2 regions of the Thiomicrorhabdus sediminis genome follow, and region 2 is predicted to be linked to the other one. Evidence: predicted binding sites of a transcription regulator. Region 2 holds the regulator's gene; the other holds the start of a gene.

Region 1 (8,290 bases), 610 kb from region 2:
GTCCTTGTGTTATTGAATCTGAACAACTGGCGATTGATACTGCCGGTCAGCTAAAAGAGATGACCGAGAAGTTGGATATTCCTTTTATTTTCAAATCGTCATACGATAAGGCTAACCGTTCTTCTACCGCAAGTTTTCGTGGTTTAGGAATTGAAGAAGGCTTGCGTATTCTACAAAAAGTGAAGGATGAAGTCGGTGTGCCGGTATTAACCGATGTGCATGAAGATACCCCGTTGGATGAAGTTGCCTCGGTGGTTGATGTGATGCAGACCCCGGCGTTTTTGGTTCGTCAAACCAATTTCATTCAAAACGTCTGTCGCCAAGGTTTGCCGGTCAATATTAAAAAAGGCCAGTTCCAAGCGCCTTGGGATATGAATCAGGTAGTTGCTAAAGCCCGTGAAGTCGGTAACGACAACATTATGGTCTGCGATCGTGGTACATCATTCGGTTATAACACCTTGGTTTCCGATATGCGCGGTTTGGCGTCAATGCGTTCAACCGAATGCCCGGTAGTATTTGATGCAACGCATTCTGTGCAACAGCCTGGTGGACAAGGTACAACTTCAGGTGGTCAGCGAGAAATGGTTCCTGTGCTGGCCCGAGCTGCGATTGCAGCTGGAGTGTCAGGTGTGTTTATGGAAACGCACCCTGATCCTCAAAAAGCTCTAAGTGATGGGCCTAACATGTGGCCTTTAGGTCAGCTTGAACCGCTACTGGAAACGTTAAAAGCGTTGGACTCAGTAGTTAAAGAACGTGGATTTATCGAAGATAATTTCTCTCTTTAAACTCGGGCTGTAGCAAACGGCAAAACCGTTATCAGCAAGCAAAGCTAAGAATTTGTCATGGCGCTGTCATATAGGTGCCTTAAAATAAGATTATTCGTTTATAAAAGTTAATAGGAAAAAAAATGTCGTTGATTAAAGATATTAAAGCACGTCAAGTTATCGATTCACGTGGTAACCCGACAGTAGAAGCAGATGTGATTCTTGAAGATGGTTCTATGGGGCGTGGTATTTCACCTTCAGGTGCTTCAACCGGGTCTCGCGAAGCGATTGAATTGCGTGACGGTGATAAGTCAAAGTTCGGTGGTAAAGGTGTCCTTAACGCTGTTAACAATATCAATGGCGAAATCAAGCAAGCGCTTATCGGTATGGACGCGACTGATCAAGCAGCGATCGATAACAAAATGATTGAGCTTGATGGTACTCACAACAAAGCACGTTTGGGTGCGAACGCGATCTTGGCGGTGTCAATTGCCACAGCTCAAGCAGCAGCTAAGTCAAAAGGTTTGCCTTTATACGCTTACCTAAAAACTGATGATTACAAAATGCCGGTACCGATGATGAATATCATCAACGGTGGTGAGCACGCGGATAACTCAGTAGATTTCCAAGAGTTCATGATTATGCCGGTGGGTGCGCCTTCTATGTCTGAAGCAATCCGCTATGGCGCCGAAGTATTCCATGCGTTGAAAAAAGTATTGGCTGATAAAGGTTACAACACTGCGGTCGGTGATGAAGGTGGTTTTGCACCGGATCTTAAGTCTAACGAAGAAGCGCTACAGGTTATCCTAGAAGCGATTGAAGCGGCTGGCTACAAAGCTGGTGAAGATATTATGATCGCGATGGATGCCGCATCTTCTGAATTGTATAAAGATGGTGTTTATACGCTGGCTTCTGAAAACAAAACGCTGACTTCAGAACAGATGGTTGACCTATTGTCTGAGTGGGTAACCAACTACCCAATCATCTCTATCGAAGACGGTCTGGACGAGTCAGACTGGGATGGTTTCAAATACCAGACAGAAAAAGACGGTAAACGCCTACAGATCGTTGGTGATGATTTGTTCGTAACTAACCCTAAAATCTTGGCTGAAGGGATCGAGAAAGGTATCGCCAACTCTATCCTTATCAAAATCAACCAGATTGGTACTTTGACAGAAACTTTCGAAGCGATTGCGATGGCCAAGAAAGCCGGTTACACAGCTGTGGTTTCTCACCGTTCAGGTGAAACCGAAGATACAACCATTGCTGATATCGCGGTGGCAACAGGTTGTGGTCAGATCAAGACCGGTTCTATGTCACGTACAGACCGTATTGCTAAATACAATCAGTTGATCCGTATTGAAGAAGCGTTAGGTGACGCTGCGGTTTACCCTGGTAAATCAGCGTTTTATAACCTTAAGTAATTCTGGTTCTAGTTATTTATAACAATCAAAGGCTCTTTTGGAGCCTTGAGCAAGGAGTCTGATGTGAAAAAGATTTACCTCGCATTGGCATTGCTGATTGTTGTTTTACAAGCTCGCTTATTGTCCTCTGACGGAGGGCTAAGCGAGCTTTTTACTTTACAGAACCAATTAACCGAATTGGAAAGCTCTTTAACCGAACAGCGACTTCAGAACGCTAAACTTGCCGAAGAAGTCCATGAGTTGCAAAACAACCCGCAGGCGATTGAAACCATCGCCCGTCAAACTTTGGGTATGGTGAAAAAAGATGAGGTGTTTGTTAATGTGATCACGCTTAAACAGCCTGATCCCAATACAGATGAGTCTGTCATGGACGATTCGGCAACCAATTCAATCGCCACTCCTTAAATCGCCATTTCTTATACTTGTTTGTTGGCTTGTCTTTTATTGGTGGGTTTATTGCGCTTTAAGCAAAATATTTACCGCGCCACTACCGCCTTGTTTAGCTGGAGCGCTGTAAAATCCCAGAATAAACGGGGTTTGTCTGAGTATCTGATTGACCAGATTTTTTAAAACCGGAAAATTGTCTTCCGAGTTATAACCTTTACCGTGAATAATGCGAATATAACGTAATTCATAGCCATAGCATTGTTTAAGAAAGTCACGAATCTGTTTTTCTGCCAGTTCCACTGTCAAACCGTGTAAATCGAGTTCCGCCTGATTGGGATATTTGCCTTTTTTGAGTTTTTCAATTTCCTGTGCGCGTAATCCCGGTTGAAAATAACTTAAAGTGGCAAAATTGCCGACCGGTTGGCTGTCGATATCATGGTCTTTCTCGAAGCTGTCGCTATTGAATTTCGGTTGCAGTTGTTTTTGACGCAGTTTTCTAATCACTTGACGTTGTTGTGCTTTCAGTTGCTGAGCATTTTCTTGATGCTCCAAATATTGATTGCCGTTTTTGATCGGCTTTATATCTGACATTTCAGCCATGGCTTGTTGAAATAAAGATTTGTCGTGGTCTGTCATAGTGGAAACTTATATAATTGCACGAAATTCATCAAACACGGCTGGGTTATTGTCGTGGTCGAATAAGGTATTTTACACCATGAAAATTCTTCTCTCTAATGATGATGGCTATTTTGCCGGAGGCATTCAGTCATTGCTGCAGACATTTATCGATAAACTGGATTTTGAAAGACTGGATCTGGTTGCCCCGGAAAGAAACCGTAGCGCAGCAAGTAACTCGTTAACGCTATTGGAGCCATTGCGTTTAACTCAGCATGGCAATCACTGTAAGGACAAACGTTGTCAGGTTTATAGCGTTAACGGCACGCCGACCGATTGTGTGCATTTGGCGGTCAATGGTGCTTTGGGTTATCAGCCTGATATTGTTATTTCAGGAATCAATGCCGGTGCTAATATGGGCGATGATGTGCTTTATTCCGGTACGGTTGCGGCAGCCACCGAAGGGCGCTTTTTAGGTAAGCCTTCGATTGCTGTCTCCTTGTGTGGTGAGAAGCACTATGAAACTGCAGCGGCTGTGGTTATACAGTTTCTTCAGGCAATGGAGGATTTCAGTGTGCTGGAGGCACGTGATACGATTTTCAATATCAATGTACCGGATATTCCTTTAGAAGCACTCAAGGGTGTTAAGGTTACCCGTTTAGGGCATCGCCATCAGTCAGAGCCAGTTGTCAAACAGGTCGACCCGCGTGGTTTACCGATTTTTTGGATTGGGCCTGCCGGACCGGCCGCGGATGCTGGAGAGGGTACCGATTTCCATGCGGTTGAAAATGGTTATGCTTCAATAACACCATTAAAGATCGATTTAACCGATTATAAAATGTTGGAAAAGCTGCACCAGTCCGCTCTAAACCTATAGAATAGATGACAAAAATAATCCGTTGTAAAGCATAGTATAAAAATTAGAGGTTTGAGTGAATTATCCCAATAGCGCTTTTGAGTTGTACCAAGGTCTAGGTATGACTTCGCAGCGCACCCGAAATCGCTTGGTTGATAGATTAATTGAAAAAGGCATTAGCGACCCCCGCGTTTTAGACACCATTAAAGTGGTTCCACGGCATCTGTTTCTTGATGAAGCAATGGCCACGCGTTCCTATGAAGATACCGCTTTGCCGATAGGCTATGGGCAAACAATATCCCAGCCTTGGGTGGTTGCGAAAATGACGCAATGGTTGTTGCAAAGTGATCGTCCGGTAAGAAATGTGCTTGAGATAGGTACCGGTTCCGGTTACCAAACGGCGATATTGTCTTTATTGGTTGATAAGGTTTACAGTGTTGAACGTATTGAGGCCTTGTCGCAAAGAGCGCAGCAGGTGATTGGCAAGCTTGAGCTTAGCAATGTTGAATTTTCTATGAGTGATGGTCACTGGGGTTGGCCTGCAAAAGCGCCGTTTGATGCGATTATTTCCGCGGCATCACCGGCGGAGTTACCGCAAGAGTTGATTAATCAACTCAAGGTTGGCGGTCGTCTGGTAATGCCCATTGGTGAGCATGAACAAAAATTATACGGTTTCGAGAAAACATTGAATGGTTACAAGGAAACCTGTCTTGCCGAAGTCATGTTTGTACCGATGAAAACAGGGGTCGAATAATGAAGCTGTTTTCTCCGCTGTATGATTTATGTATGCGTTGGGCAAGACACCGTTTAGCGACCCGTTATTTGAGTGCGATGAGTTTTGCCGAATCGTCGTTTTTCCCGATTCCACCGGATGTTATGTTAATGCCAATGAGTTTGGCACGCCCGGAAAAGGCTTTCTATTATGCCTGGTTGACAACGCTGTTTTCTATTTTAGGTGGATTGTTGGGTTATGCCATCGGTCATTTTGCCATGGATGCCTTAATGCCGACCATTGAGTCGTTAGGTTATGAAGCGAAACTGCAAACCATCAATCAATGGTTTGAGGAGTACGGCGTTTGGATCGTGTTTATTGCCGGTTTTAGCCCGATTCCCTATAAATTGTTCACGATAAGCGCCGGTGCGGCATCAATGGCTTTGTTGCCGTTTATGATGGCTTCTTTTATTGGCCGTGGGGCACGTTTTTTTCTGGTTGCTGGATTGATGCGCTGGGGTGGCGAAAAGCTTGAGCATAAGGTGCGTCAATGGGTTGACTGGTTGGGTTGGCTTTTTGTGGCTTTAATTGCGATTTACATCGCATATAAAGCAGAGATTTTTTAATTGATTTGTTCAAATCATCTTATTAGGTAGATAACAGGGACTGAGAGTAGATAGTATTATGAAGTTAACTAAACCGCAAACACGAGTAATATATCTGGCAACCATGGTATTAGGCTTGAGTGCTTGTTCTTCGCCTTTAAAGTATGCTCCTCGTGATCATGGTGCGACTACTTCAAGTGCCCAAGCAAAGCCGTCGCAAGCTCAGGACTGTCAGGGCAGTTATCGTGTCCGTTCTGGAGATACCTTAAGTGAAATTGCGGTTAAGTGTGATATCTCAATGAGTCGGTTGGCTAAATACAATCAGCTACTTCCGCCTTATATTATCTATGTTAATCAGGAGCTATTGATTCCATCTGTTCAGGCATTGCAGACCTCTCCGGAACTGGTTGATGATAATGAAGATCCGGCAAATGATATTACAGGACAATCAAGGGTGCAGCCAGAACCGTTGCAGCCGAAAAACCAAGCGCCGATTAAACAAGCTAAGCAGTTAAGCCCGCCGAAAGAGGATAGTGCAAAAGCGATTGAGCGTCAGGATACACCGCAAGAGCGTGTTAAGATGGAGAAAAGCGGTAAGTGGGTCTGGCCGATGCATAAAGGTTTAGATTACCGTTATATCCGCGACCGCGCCGGACTTTCGGTGTTGGAAATCTATGGCTTACCTGGTCAAGACGTTAAGGCAGTAACATCTGGTAAGGTGGTGTATGCGGGTAATGGGATTGCCAATTTTGGTTGGATGTTGGTGATCAAGCATACTGATGAATATATGTCGATCTATGCCCACAACAGTGCTTTATTGGTTCGAGAAGGGGATATTGTCAAAAGTGGACAGGTGGTTGCGACCATGGGTGCTACCGGCAATACCAAGCGACCAAAACTTTATCTGGAAGCGCGTTATCAAGGGCGTAAGGTGGATATAAAGAAAATTCTCAAGCCCTGAAAAGGCTTCAATCAAAAGGCGCATTAAGCGCCTTTTTTTGTTGCTTGCGATTAGCTATTGAAAATCAAGGCGAGCACCACTTCACGATCTTCGGTGGTCAAAACATTGTAGGTACGACAAGCGGCATCATTGGCCATCACTTCAAGTCCGATACCTTGACTGGCGCAAAAAGCAAACCACTGCGCGGCGGGAAACTGCTGTTTGTCACCCGAGCCGAGAATAATGACCTCCGGCTTTTCCGCCAGCAGTTGTTCAAGCAGGCTTTGATCAAGCTGTTCGATAGCGTTACAAGGCCAATGCTGTTCGGTTTTATGCTGGGTAATATAGCAGCTGTGCGTGAATGTTAAATTGTTAACCTTGACCAAGCCGGGTTCATAATGCTTGATCGCATTGATATTGGAGTCACGGTGTTCGGTGAATTTCATCTGTAAACCTTTGTATCTGGGTAAGCGTGGTGAAAACGTCTCTCGCTATAGAGCCATATTATAACCGTTGCATTGCGCTATAACGCCAGATTCACCAAAACCTGTCTAAAAAGGGCTGTTTTATGGTGTTGTAAAGTCGGTTTTCAGTAATCGTTTTGCAATCACGAATAATGTTTTTAAAAGTGCAATAAAAGCCTCACCAAATAGGGTGAGTAAAATGTGCTGTCTAGTTGTGCCAAAGCCGTTAGTTTTAAAGCTCTGATGACCAGATTTCGATGGACGAAAAGCCACTGGTTGTTGTATCATTGTGCCTTTAATTATTTCCCTCTCAAAATTCAGATTTTGAGACATTGATTGACTCGACATCAAAGCCGATGTCAGCAAGTGCAAGAACATAACCCTGGACTCGTTTTCGATCCTCTATTTTAGAAGGCATAATTTCGTGGCTGACGATTTTCAAAGAATTAAAAGACTTCCTCCCTATGTATTTAATATTGTTGGTGAACTAAAGGCCGAGGCCCGTCGTCGTGGGGAAGACATTATTGATTTTGGGATGGGGAATCCAGATCAGGATACACCGAAACATATTGTCGATAAACTTATCGAAGTAGTTCAGCGTGAAGGGACACACCGTTACTCCGTATCTCAGGGTATTCCTCGTTTACGTAAAGCGATCTGTAACTGGTATAAAAACAAGTTCGATGTCGATTTGGACCCAGACAGCGAAGCGGTAGTCACTATCGGCTCCAAAGAAGGTTTGGCGCATTTGGCTCTGGCAACCGTGGATAAGGGCGATACCGTACTGGTACCTAATCCGGCATATCCAATCCACCCTTATGGCTTCGTTATTGCCGGTGCCGATATTCGTCACGTGCGCATGACACCGGATGTCGACTTTTTTGAAGAGTTGGAAAAGGCGATCAAGGATTCTTGGCCGAAGCCAAAAATGCTGGTATTGAACTTCCCGGGTAACCCGACGACCCAGACCGTTGATTTGGAATTTTTCGAAAAGGTGGTGGCTATCGCCAAAGAGCATGGAATCTGGGTTATCCACGATCTGGCTTATGCCGATATCGTTTTTGACGGCTATAAGGCGCCTTCGATTATGCAGGTAGAAGGTGCCAAGGATATCGCGGTTGAATTCTATACCTTATCAAAAAGTTACAATATGCCGGGTTGGCGTGTTGGCTTTATGGTCGGTAACCCAACTTTGGTTAACGCGCTTAAGCGCATGAAGTCTTATTTGGACTATGGAACCTTTACGCCTATTCAGGTTGCGGCGATTGCGGCACTGGAAGGGCCACAAGAGTGCGTACAGGAAATCTCCGATATGTATAAGGTTCGTCGTGACGTTTTATGTAACGGTTTAAACTCTATCGGTTGGCCGGTTGAACCGCCGAAAGCGACTATGTTTGTCTGGGCGCCGATTCCGCAAGAATACCGTCACTTGGGCTCTTTGGAATTCTCTAAAAAACTTTTAACCGAAGCTAAGGTAGCGGTTTCCCCAGGTATCGGTTTTGGTGATTATGGTGATGATCATG
Region 2 (8,290 bases):
CACTTGACCCGATTTCGACTCTGGCGATTGAAGAGTTGATTTTCGAATTGAAAAAAGAATTCACGATTTTGATTGTTACCCACAATATGCAACAGGCGGCTCGTGTATCCGATTACACCGCCTTTATGTATATGGGTGACTTGATCGAATATACGGATACAGACAGCTTGTTCACCAATCCACAGGTCAAGCGAACTGAAGATTATATTACTGGGCGTTACGGTTAATTTATTAAGTTGGTCAAGCACCAAAAAGAGATAAACAGATGGAAAGAACAGAGTTTAAAACTCATATTTCAGCGCAATACAATCGCAACCTAGAGGACTTGTTCAACCATGTCCTGGCAATGGGTGGTCTGGTTGAGGGACAGCTTAATAATGCCATTGAAGCGATTAAGGGATCAAACTCAACCCTAGCTTCGGAGATTAAGCATTCGGACAAGTTCGTTAATAAGCACGAAGTTGAAATCGATAGTCTTTGTGCCCGTGTATTGGCTCGTCAGCAGCCTACCGCTTCGGATCTGCGTTTAATCGTTAGCGCTATCCGCATTGCCGTCGATTTGGAACGTATCGGTGATGAGAGTGTCAATGCCTCGCGTTTGGCGGCGAAAATGGCCGATGTGGAAGAGATCGCCATCGAAACTCTTCCTGGCTATAAAGCATTGCTGGAGATGATCACCATTGATCTGAATATTCTGAAAATGGTACTAACCTGTTTCTCTCAGCTGGACTTGGATCGTCTCGAAGAAGTGATTGCCGATGATGTTCGTATCACCGAAATCAAACAGGACTCTTTGCAAGAGATTCAGGACTCTCTGAATAGTCATCATGGTTTGGCGGAATACACCATGCAGATGATTTCTTCAATCCGTGCTGCAGAACGTATTTCCGCGCATATCGTTAATATTGCTGAGAGTGTTGTTTACCTGATTAACGGCAAAGACGTGCGCAGTATGAACAGTGATAAATTAACCGAGTTTTTATCTCGAATCGATAAGTAACTGTAACCAGACGGGTCTGACATGAGTAAGCAGAAGGTATTGGTAGTAGAAGACGAAGCGGCTATCCGTGATATGCTCAAATTCACCTTAAGCGCTTCGGATTATGAGGTGATTGAAGCATCCAATGCCGAAGACGGCTGGAAATTGGCTCTAGAGAGTGCTCCTGATCTGATTTTATTGGATTGGATGATGCCCGGCACCTCTGGGGTTCAATTGGCGAAACGATTGCGTCAGAACGATAAAACCCGTTCCATTGCAATGATTATGCTTACCGCTCGTGACGGGGAAGAGGATCAGGTTCAGGGGTTCGATGCCGGTGCCGATGATTATGTGATCAAGCCATTCTCACCCCGCGCTTTGGTTGCACGTATTCAAGCCTTGCTTAGACGTCAGTCCAATGACATTGTCGACAGTGATGTTCTCCATTCCGGTGCCATGGCGTTGGATATGGAATCTCATCGTTTTTTTGTCAATAATGAAGAGATTAAACTGGGGCCAACCGAGTTTAAGTTGATTCATTTCTTTATGACCCATCCTAATCGTGTTTATTCGCGTGCTCAACTGCTTGACCATGTCTGGGGTGTCAATGTGGTGGTTGAAGAGCGTACCGTTGATGTGCATATCCGCCGTCTGCGTAAATTGCTTGAACCGGTCGAGGTCGCCGACTACATTCAAACCATCCGTGGTTCCGGTTACCGCTTTTCGGTGAACTGATGCTGAGCAATGCTATCAAAAGTGAGTTAAGCTGGTTATTCAGCAGCTTTCTGGTAGTGTTCTTTTTTGCCTGGATTACCGGCCTTTGGCTTGCCAGTTTTAGCGCCTATTTCATCTATTACGTTTTCCGTCATCTGCTCAATATGTCGCGTTTCGAGCGTTGGATGGATCGCCGTTCGTCTACTTATAGTCCTCCTGACTCCGGTTTTTGGGAGGAATTGAGTTATCTGGTCAATAAAAAACAGCGCGCGCTGGAAAAACACGCCGATATAAACCTTTATAAATCCGAGCAGTTCAAAGCGGCGTCGATGTTGATTCCCGATGCGATTGTTTCGTTGGATAAACGCGACAATATCGAATGGTTCAATCCGATTTCCAAAACCATGTTAGGGATGCGCCACCAGGATATCGGCTGTAAAATTGAGTCGGTTATCCGTCAGCCTGAATTCATCCAGTATCTACGTCGAGGGCAATTCGATAAAGCCTTGACTTTGACGGCCATTCAGCATCAATCACGTACCTTTGAGGTACGGATTTTCAGTTATTTTGAAGACCATAAACTTGTTGTTGTCAGGGATATCACTGAGCTGTATCAATTAGCGCAAATCCGTCGTGATTTTATCGCCAACGCTTCTCATGAATTACGCACGCCTCTGACCGTATTGCGCGGTTATCTGGAAGTTATGCTCGATACCCCGGGCAGCCATCAAAATGCCTGGCAGGTGCCGTTGCAGCATATGGAAACCCAGGCACATCGAATGCAGGCTATTATTGAAGACCTGTTGGCTTTATCGACGATCGAGTCCGGTTCCATCAACCGCTCAAAATCAGTCGTATCGGTTGCAAGCTTATTACATCAGATTGAAAAGGATGCGCAGCGCCTCGGCGGTGTAAATCATAAGTTCAGCTTTGAGATTGACGATCATCTGACGTTGGAAGGTTATGAAGAATCGCTGAAAAGCCTGTTTATGAACCTTGTGTCGAACGCGGTACGTTATTCACCGGAAGGGGGGGATATCAAGGTACGTTGGTTCAAACATAACCAACAGGCGGTTTTTGAGGTGATTGATGAAGGTATCGGCATCGCCCAGGAGCATATTCCGCGTTTAACAGAACGTTTTTATCGGGTTGATGCCGACCGTTCGCGTGGCACGGGCGGAACCGGTCTCGGATTGGCAATCGTCAAGCATGTGCTGGAAAGGCATAACGGTCAATTGCAGATTGACAGTGTCGTGGGCAAGGGCAGTTGTTTTCGTTGTGTCTTTCCTTTGTCATCGAAATAACACGGTAAATTGTCCCGATTTCGATTAAAAACCTTTAATAAATCAATAGTCTTTTTCAGTTTTATCCATTCTTATAAAAACATTTAATTTCGTTAAATGTCATCAATTTGTCATATTAGTGTCAATTTAGTTTTATGAACCGTCTCTACAATAGGATCCCGTATTCAAGCTATTTACCTTTTTTAAAAATATTTGGAGTATAACCATGAAAAAAGCCAACCTTCTTATGGCAATGGGTCTAAGCGCAGTAATGGCAACATCAACTGCTTACGCGGTAGATGATCTACCTAACTACGAAAAAGTTTCGGGTGTTTCTGGAAGCGTTTCTTCTGTTGGTTCTGATACGCTAGCGAACCTAATGACGCTTTGGGCTGAAGAATTCAAGCGTGCCTACCCTAACGTAAACATCCAGATCCAGGCTGCGGGTTCATCTACTGCTCCTCCAGCGCTAACAGAAGGTACTTCTAACATCGGTCCTATGAGCCGTAAGATGAAGTCTAAAGAGATCGCGATGTTCGAATCAAAGCATGGTTATAAGCCAACAGCTATCGGTGTTGCTATCGATGCGCTAGCGGTTTATGTCAACAAAGACAACCCAATCAACGAATTGACGATCTCTCAGGTCGATGCAATCTTCTCTTCAACACGTAAGTGTGGTGCTAAAGAAGACGTTTCAACTTGGGGTCAGGTTGGTGCCGAAGGTACTCTTGCAAACAAGACTATCCAGATTTATGGTCGTAACTCGGTTTCTGGTACTTACGGTTACTTCAAGAAAAAAGCACTTTGTAAAGGTGACTACAAGTCTTCTGTAAATGAGCAGCCAGGTTCAGCGTCTGTTGTTCAGTCTGTGACAGCATCGCTTAACGGTATCGGTTACTCAGGTATCGGTTATAAGACAGCGGGTGTTAAGGCAATCGCTATTTCAAAGAAAGACAATGGTAAATATGTGGCACCAAGCAACGCGACAGCACTTGACGGTACTTACCCTCTAGCACGTGTACTTTATGTATATGTCAACAAGGCCCCTAACAAGCCGGTTGAGCCAGTAATGGGTGAATTCTTGAAGCTTGTTCTTTCTAAGCAAGGTCAGGAAGCGGTTGTTAAGGACGGTTATATCCCGGTTCCAGCTAATTTTGCAGCCAAGCAGCTGGCTAAACTTAAGTAATTTAAGTCAAGCTGAGAACAAAAAACCCGCCATTGGCGGGTTTTTTTATGTCTGCGATTTGTGAATTAAATCAAATCAATTTCGACATCGGTCACAGGGATCACGCTACAGGTCAGGATTTCGCCTTTACGTGGTTCATATACCGGTGATTGGATTTCTTCCACTTCGCCCGAAATCAATCTTACCGAGCAAGCGCCACAGTTACCGCCACGGCAACTATAGGGCATATCAAAGCCGTTTTCATCCAGTGCATCAAGCATTGAAAACTGACCGTCAAACTCGCATTCACCTTGTCCGATTACAGTGATTTTTGCCATGATAAATTTATTTCCTGTTCTCATTGAAAAATTCTATTGTAACAACTATAGCATAGGTACAATAAGCTGATTTTTCGATCAAGGTTCCATTCGGGAATCCTGTGAATAAATTTCCACTTAATTAATTAACTATTTGCTAAGAGGGCAGAATAGATGAACGGTGCTGCAATGAATATGAGCGCATGGCAGAAATTTCAAAATCGTTTTAAGGCGATTCGTGACAATAAGGTCTTTGAACTGTTTGTTATCGGTGTGATTATTTTTTCATCGTTGATGATTGGTGTTCGTACCTATCCTTTACCGAGTATGGCGGAAACCATTTTGTGGGGGCTGGATTATGCCGTTACTTTGTTTTTCGTGATTGAAATCAGTATTCGTATGGCCGCTGAGGAGCGGTTGCGTGACTTCTTTAAAAAGGGTTGGAATATCTTTGACTTTGTCATAGTCGTGGTCAGCTTGATTCCGTTGGATGATTCCGAATATGCATTGATTGCGCGTATGCTGCGTCTATTCAGGGTAATGCGTTTGATTTCATTTATTCCAGAACTGCGCGTTTTGGTGAGTGCTTTAATCACTTCCTTACCGCGTATGGGATATGTGGCCTTGTTGATGTTTATTATTTTCTATCTGTATGCGGTGATCGGCAATCTGATGTTCTCCACGATCAATCCAGTTCTATGGGGCGATTTGGGCATTTCTTTATTGACCCTGTTCCGTGTAGCGACGTTTGAGGACTGGACCGATGTGATGTATGAAACCATGACGGTCTATAAGTTAAGTTGGATGTATTTCATCTCGTTTATCTTTTTCTCGGCATTCGTTTTCTTGAATATGATGATCGGTATTGTGGTCGATGTGCTGGATGAAGAGCATAAAAAAATGGAGCTGGAAAAAACCGGCGAACAACAGCAGGAACAGCAAGCATTTGAAGCCGATTTAAAAGCTCAGGTCGATGAGCTTAACCGTAAACTCGATCTGCTTTTGGTGAATCAAAAACCGTAGTGTGAAAGCCTGTCAATCGACAAATAAAAAGCCCGTTATGAAAGTTTCATAACGGGCTTTTTTATTAATCAATGGTTAAGATTCAACCGGCAACGCCAAATATCATACCGACCCAAGTCGTGACTGCCATGGCAATACTTCCCCAGATCACCATGCGTATACCGCCTTTGAGTTTATTGGCGCCACCAATCCAGGCGGCAATCGCACCGAGTATTCCCAATAAAATCAGTGATGAAATAGCGGTTGTCCAACCGAGATTCTCATAAGGGAAAAACACCACCACCAATACAGGGACGATACCGCCGCCGATAAACGAGCACGCCGATGCGAATGCGGCTTGTAGCGGATTGGCGCTGTGAATTTCGGAAAGCCCCAATTCATCACGCATATGGGCATCCAAGGCATCATGTTCCATCAGTTCATGGGCTACTTGAAAGGCGGTTTGTTCACTAACGCCGCGCGCCATGTAGATTCCGGCCAGTTCGGCTTTTTCCTCTTCCCAGTTGTCTGCCAAAGCTTGGCGTTCAATCGCCAAGTCGGCTTTTTCGGTATCGGACTGGGAACTTACCGATACATATTCTCCGGCGGCCATTGATAAGGCGCCGGCGGCTAGGGCGGCGATGGCCACTAAGAGAATATAGTCACGTTCGGCACCGGCGGCATAGACACCGACAATCAAACTGACAACAGAAATAATCCCGTCATTCGCACCCAGTACCGCGGCTCTTAGCCAGCCCATACGGTGACTGAAATGCTGTTCTTCAATATGCTGATCAATTAAATCAATATCCCAACTTTCAGTTTGACTATCGTTCATCTACAGCTCCTTCATTTGGCGTTATCGGTTTGCTACAGGATTACCACACCAGTAACTTATAACCTTCTTCCTGCAACTCCATCAATGCTGCCGCGCCGACCTCGGCGTACTCGGCAAAAGGTCTCATATCTGCATGGTTCCAATGGATGGTATTCATAGTATTACCACAGGCGATCCAACGAACCTTATAGTCTTTGGCAAAGCTGGCAACACGCTCATAAGTCAGCGGTTCGACTTCGCGTTTGGGTTCATTGGCAAGTACATGCAGTCCTGGGCCAATCGCTACTACGGCGATATCGACATTGTCGCCATAACGTTTAATCATGGCTTGAATCGAATTGAGGATGGCTGTTTGATATCCCGGATCGGACTTGTTGAACATATAAACCGCCTTGTGTTCGGCCGGGTCGCCAGGAAAGCGATCCGATGGCGGGTCTTGCAACTCTGGTACCGGTTTTAATTGAAATCCGCTAGTGCTGTTTTCGGCGCTACAGGCGGTTTGCGAAAAGCCGATTAAGCTAAAACTCAATAGTATCGATAAAATTGCACGCATGTGAGAGGTTCCTTTGTCTTAGTGTTTTTTGCGGAAAATTTAGAGTTAAGCGCTGTGAATCACACCGCGGTGACTATGTTTTCATTGTATGACGAGTCTATAATAATAGCGATGCTAATTCTTACAAATTGGCTTATAGCAGTGGATTAGCCGATTTTATTAGAGTTTTAAGGGAAAGCAAATGTTGCAAACACAGATAGAACAGATAATAACAGACCGGTTCCAAATTGCGTTTATGCAGCTTGATAATGAAAGTCATATGCATTCCGGCCCGGCGAGCGAATCGCATTTTAAATTGACATTGGTCAGTGAGGATTTTATCGGTCAGAATAAGGTAAAGCGTCATCAGGCGGTTTATAAGGCTTTAGTGGAGTTGATGCCTCAGTTTCATGCCTTGGCTTTGCATACCTATACGCCGCAAGAGTGGCAGGAAAAGGGGGGGCATATTCCACTGTCACCAAAGTGCGCAGGTGGTTCCAAGCGCTGATCAGGACTGCGCTTGTTCCAAATCCCCATCCTCTTCGTAGTCCGGATTCAGGTGAGGGTAGGTCAAGTGCCAGATATGAGTGAACTTCTCTTCATTAAGACGTTTTTGCAGCAATAGAATCGCTTGAATGTACTGTTCGATATAGAGATATTTGCGTTTACGCACCGACTGACATAAATGGCGGTATTTTTGCGGTAGAAAGTGGCGAAAATGGTAGAGAAGGCCAAATTCCCCTTCAATTTCACCGATACGCCGCATGACTTCTTCTCTGGCGGCGAGTCGATAATTATTTTCCTGACCGTCATACATGCGGCCAATCCAATAAAGGATAGCGGCGGTCGATAAAAAAGCGATAATCGGACTATCAAACACAAAGCCGCCAATCAATGTCGCCGAAACCAATACAATCGCGCTGACCGGAACCGTCAACACCGAAATCCAAATATGATCCCCTTTAAGGTCATGAGCGATTTCGCGCATATTGAACTGATGCACATCGATCGAATGGAGGCGTCTCAGCATCTCTTCCGCAGTCGGTATATTCGGATCAATTTGTTCTTCGTAAAGCTGATTATCCATAGTCTTTATCAATTAGCTGTTGGTTTAAGCATTGGCTTTGGGTTTGCATTGCTGATTACAATCAACAGTATATCGCCGTTTCTCTTCCAATGCATAGGCTGTCAATTTTCCGCCCCATAAGCAACCTGTATCGGTGGCATGAACCTGATAAGCATCAACTGCACCAAGAGTCGACCAGTGGCCAAAAAATATCTCATAATCTTTATTGCGTCGATTATCGAAGACAAACCAAGGCTGATATTTCTCGTTACTGTCATTGGAGGCTTCAGGAGCCATTTTACGCTTGAATTCGAGTTTGCCGGAGGCATCACAATAACGCATACGAGCAAATGCATTAACGATATAGCGTAATCGATCCCAGCCTTGTAGACCA

The links. Region 2 encodes PhoB, which activates phosphate uptake and scavenging genes when phosphate is short. Its sites were predicted from a motif close to GNNTGTCATAAAACTGTCANAT; they were not measured.
Region 1: the regulator PhoB is predicted to act here: its motif matches at 836-857, upstream of eno (phosphopyruvate hydratase).

The regions. Positions count from the first base shown of each region.
Region 1 covers NZ_CP040602.1:1,246,345-1,254,634, reverse strand. Annotated here, with positions in the region: gene kdsA (3-deoxy-8-phosphooctulonate synthase) at 1-785, shown strand, start outside; gene eno (phosphopyruvate hydratase) at 908-2,188, shown strand; gene FE785_RS05770 (FtsB family cell division protein) at 2,252-2,593, shown strand; gene FE785_RS05765 (Smr/MutS family protein) at 2,642-3,211, opposite strand; gene surE (5'/3'-nucleotidase SurE) at 3,291-4,067, shown strand; gene FE785_RS05755 (protein-L-isoaspartate(D-aspartate) O-methyltransferase) at 4,123-4,800, shown strand; gene FE785_RS05750 (YqaA family protein) at 4,800-5,384, shown strand; gene FE785_RS05745 (M23 family metallopeptidase) at 5,443-6,324, shown strand; gene FE785_RS05740 (Mth938-like domain-containing protein) at 6,375-6,749, opposite strand; gene FE785_RS05735 (hypothetical protein) at 6,870-7,100, opposite strand; gene alaC (alanine transaminase) at 7,192-8,290, shown strand, end outside.
Region 2 covers NZ_CP040602.1:640,251-648,540, forward strand. Annotated here, with positions in the region: gene pstB (phosphate ABC transporter ATP-binding protein PstB) at 1-227, shown strand, start outside; gene phoU (phosphate signaling complex protein PhoU) at 266-1,000, shown strand; gene phoB (phosphate regulon transcriptional regulator PhoB) at 1,022-1,714, shown strand; gene phoR (phosphate regulon sensor histidine kinase PhoR) at 1,714-2,997, shown strand; gene FE785_RS02900 (PstS family phosphate ABC transporter substrate-binding protein) at 3,203-4,162, shown strand; gene FE785_RS02905 (2Fe-2S iron-sulfur cluster-binding protein) at 4,228-4,479, opposite strand; gene FE785_RS02910 (ion transporter) at 4,633-5,481, shown strand; gene FE785_RS02915 (VIT1/CCC1 transporter family protein) at 5,564-6,298, opposite strand; gene FE785_RS02920 (DsrE family protein) at 6,339-6,851, opposite strand; gene FE785_RS02925 (BolA family protein) at 7,033-7,338, shown strand; gene FE785_RS02930 (hypothetical protein) at 7,339-7,917, opposite strand; gene FE785_RS02935 (symmetrical bis(5'-nucleosyl)-tetraphosphatase) at 7,942-8,290, opposite strand, start outside.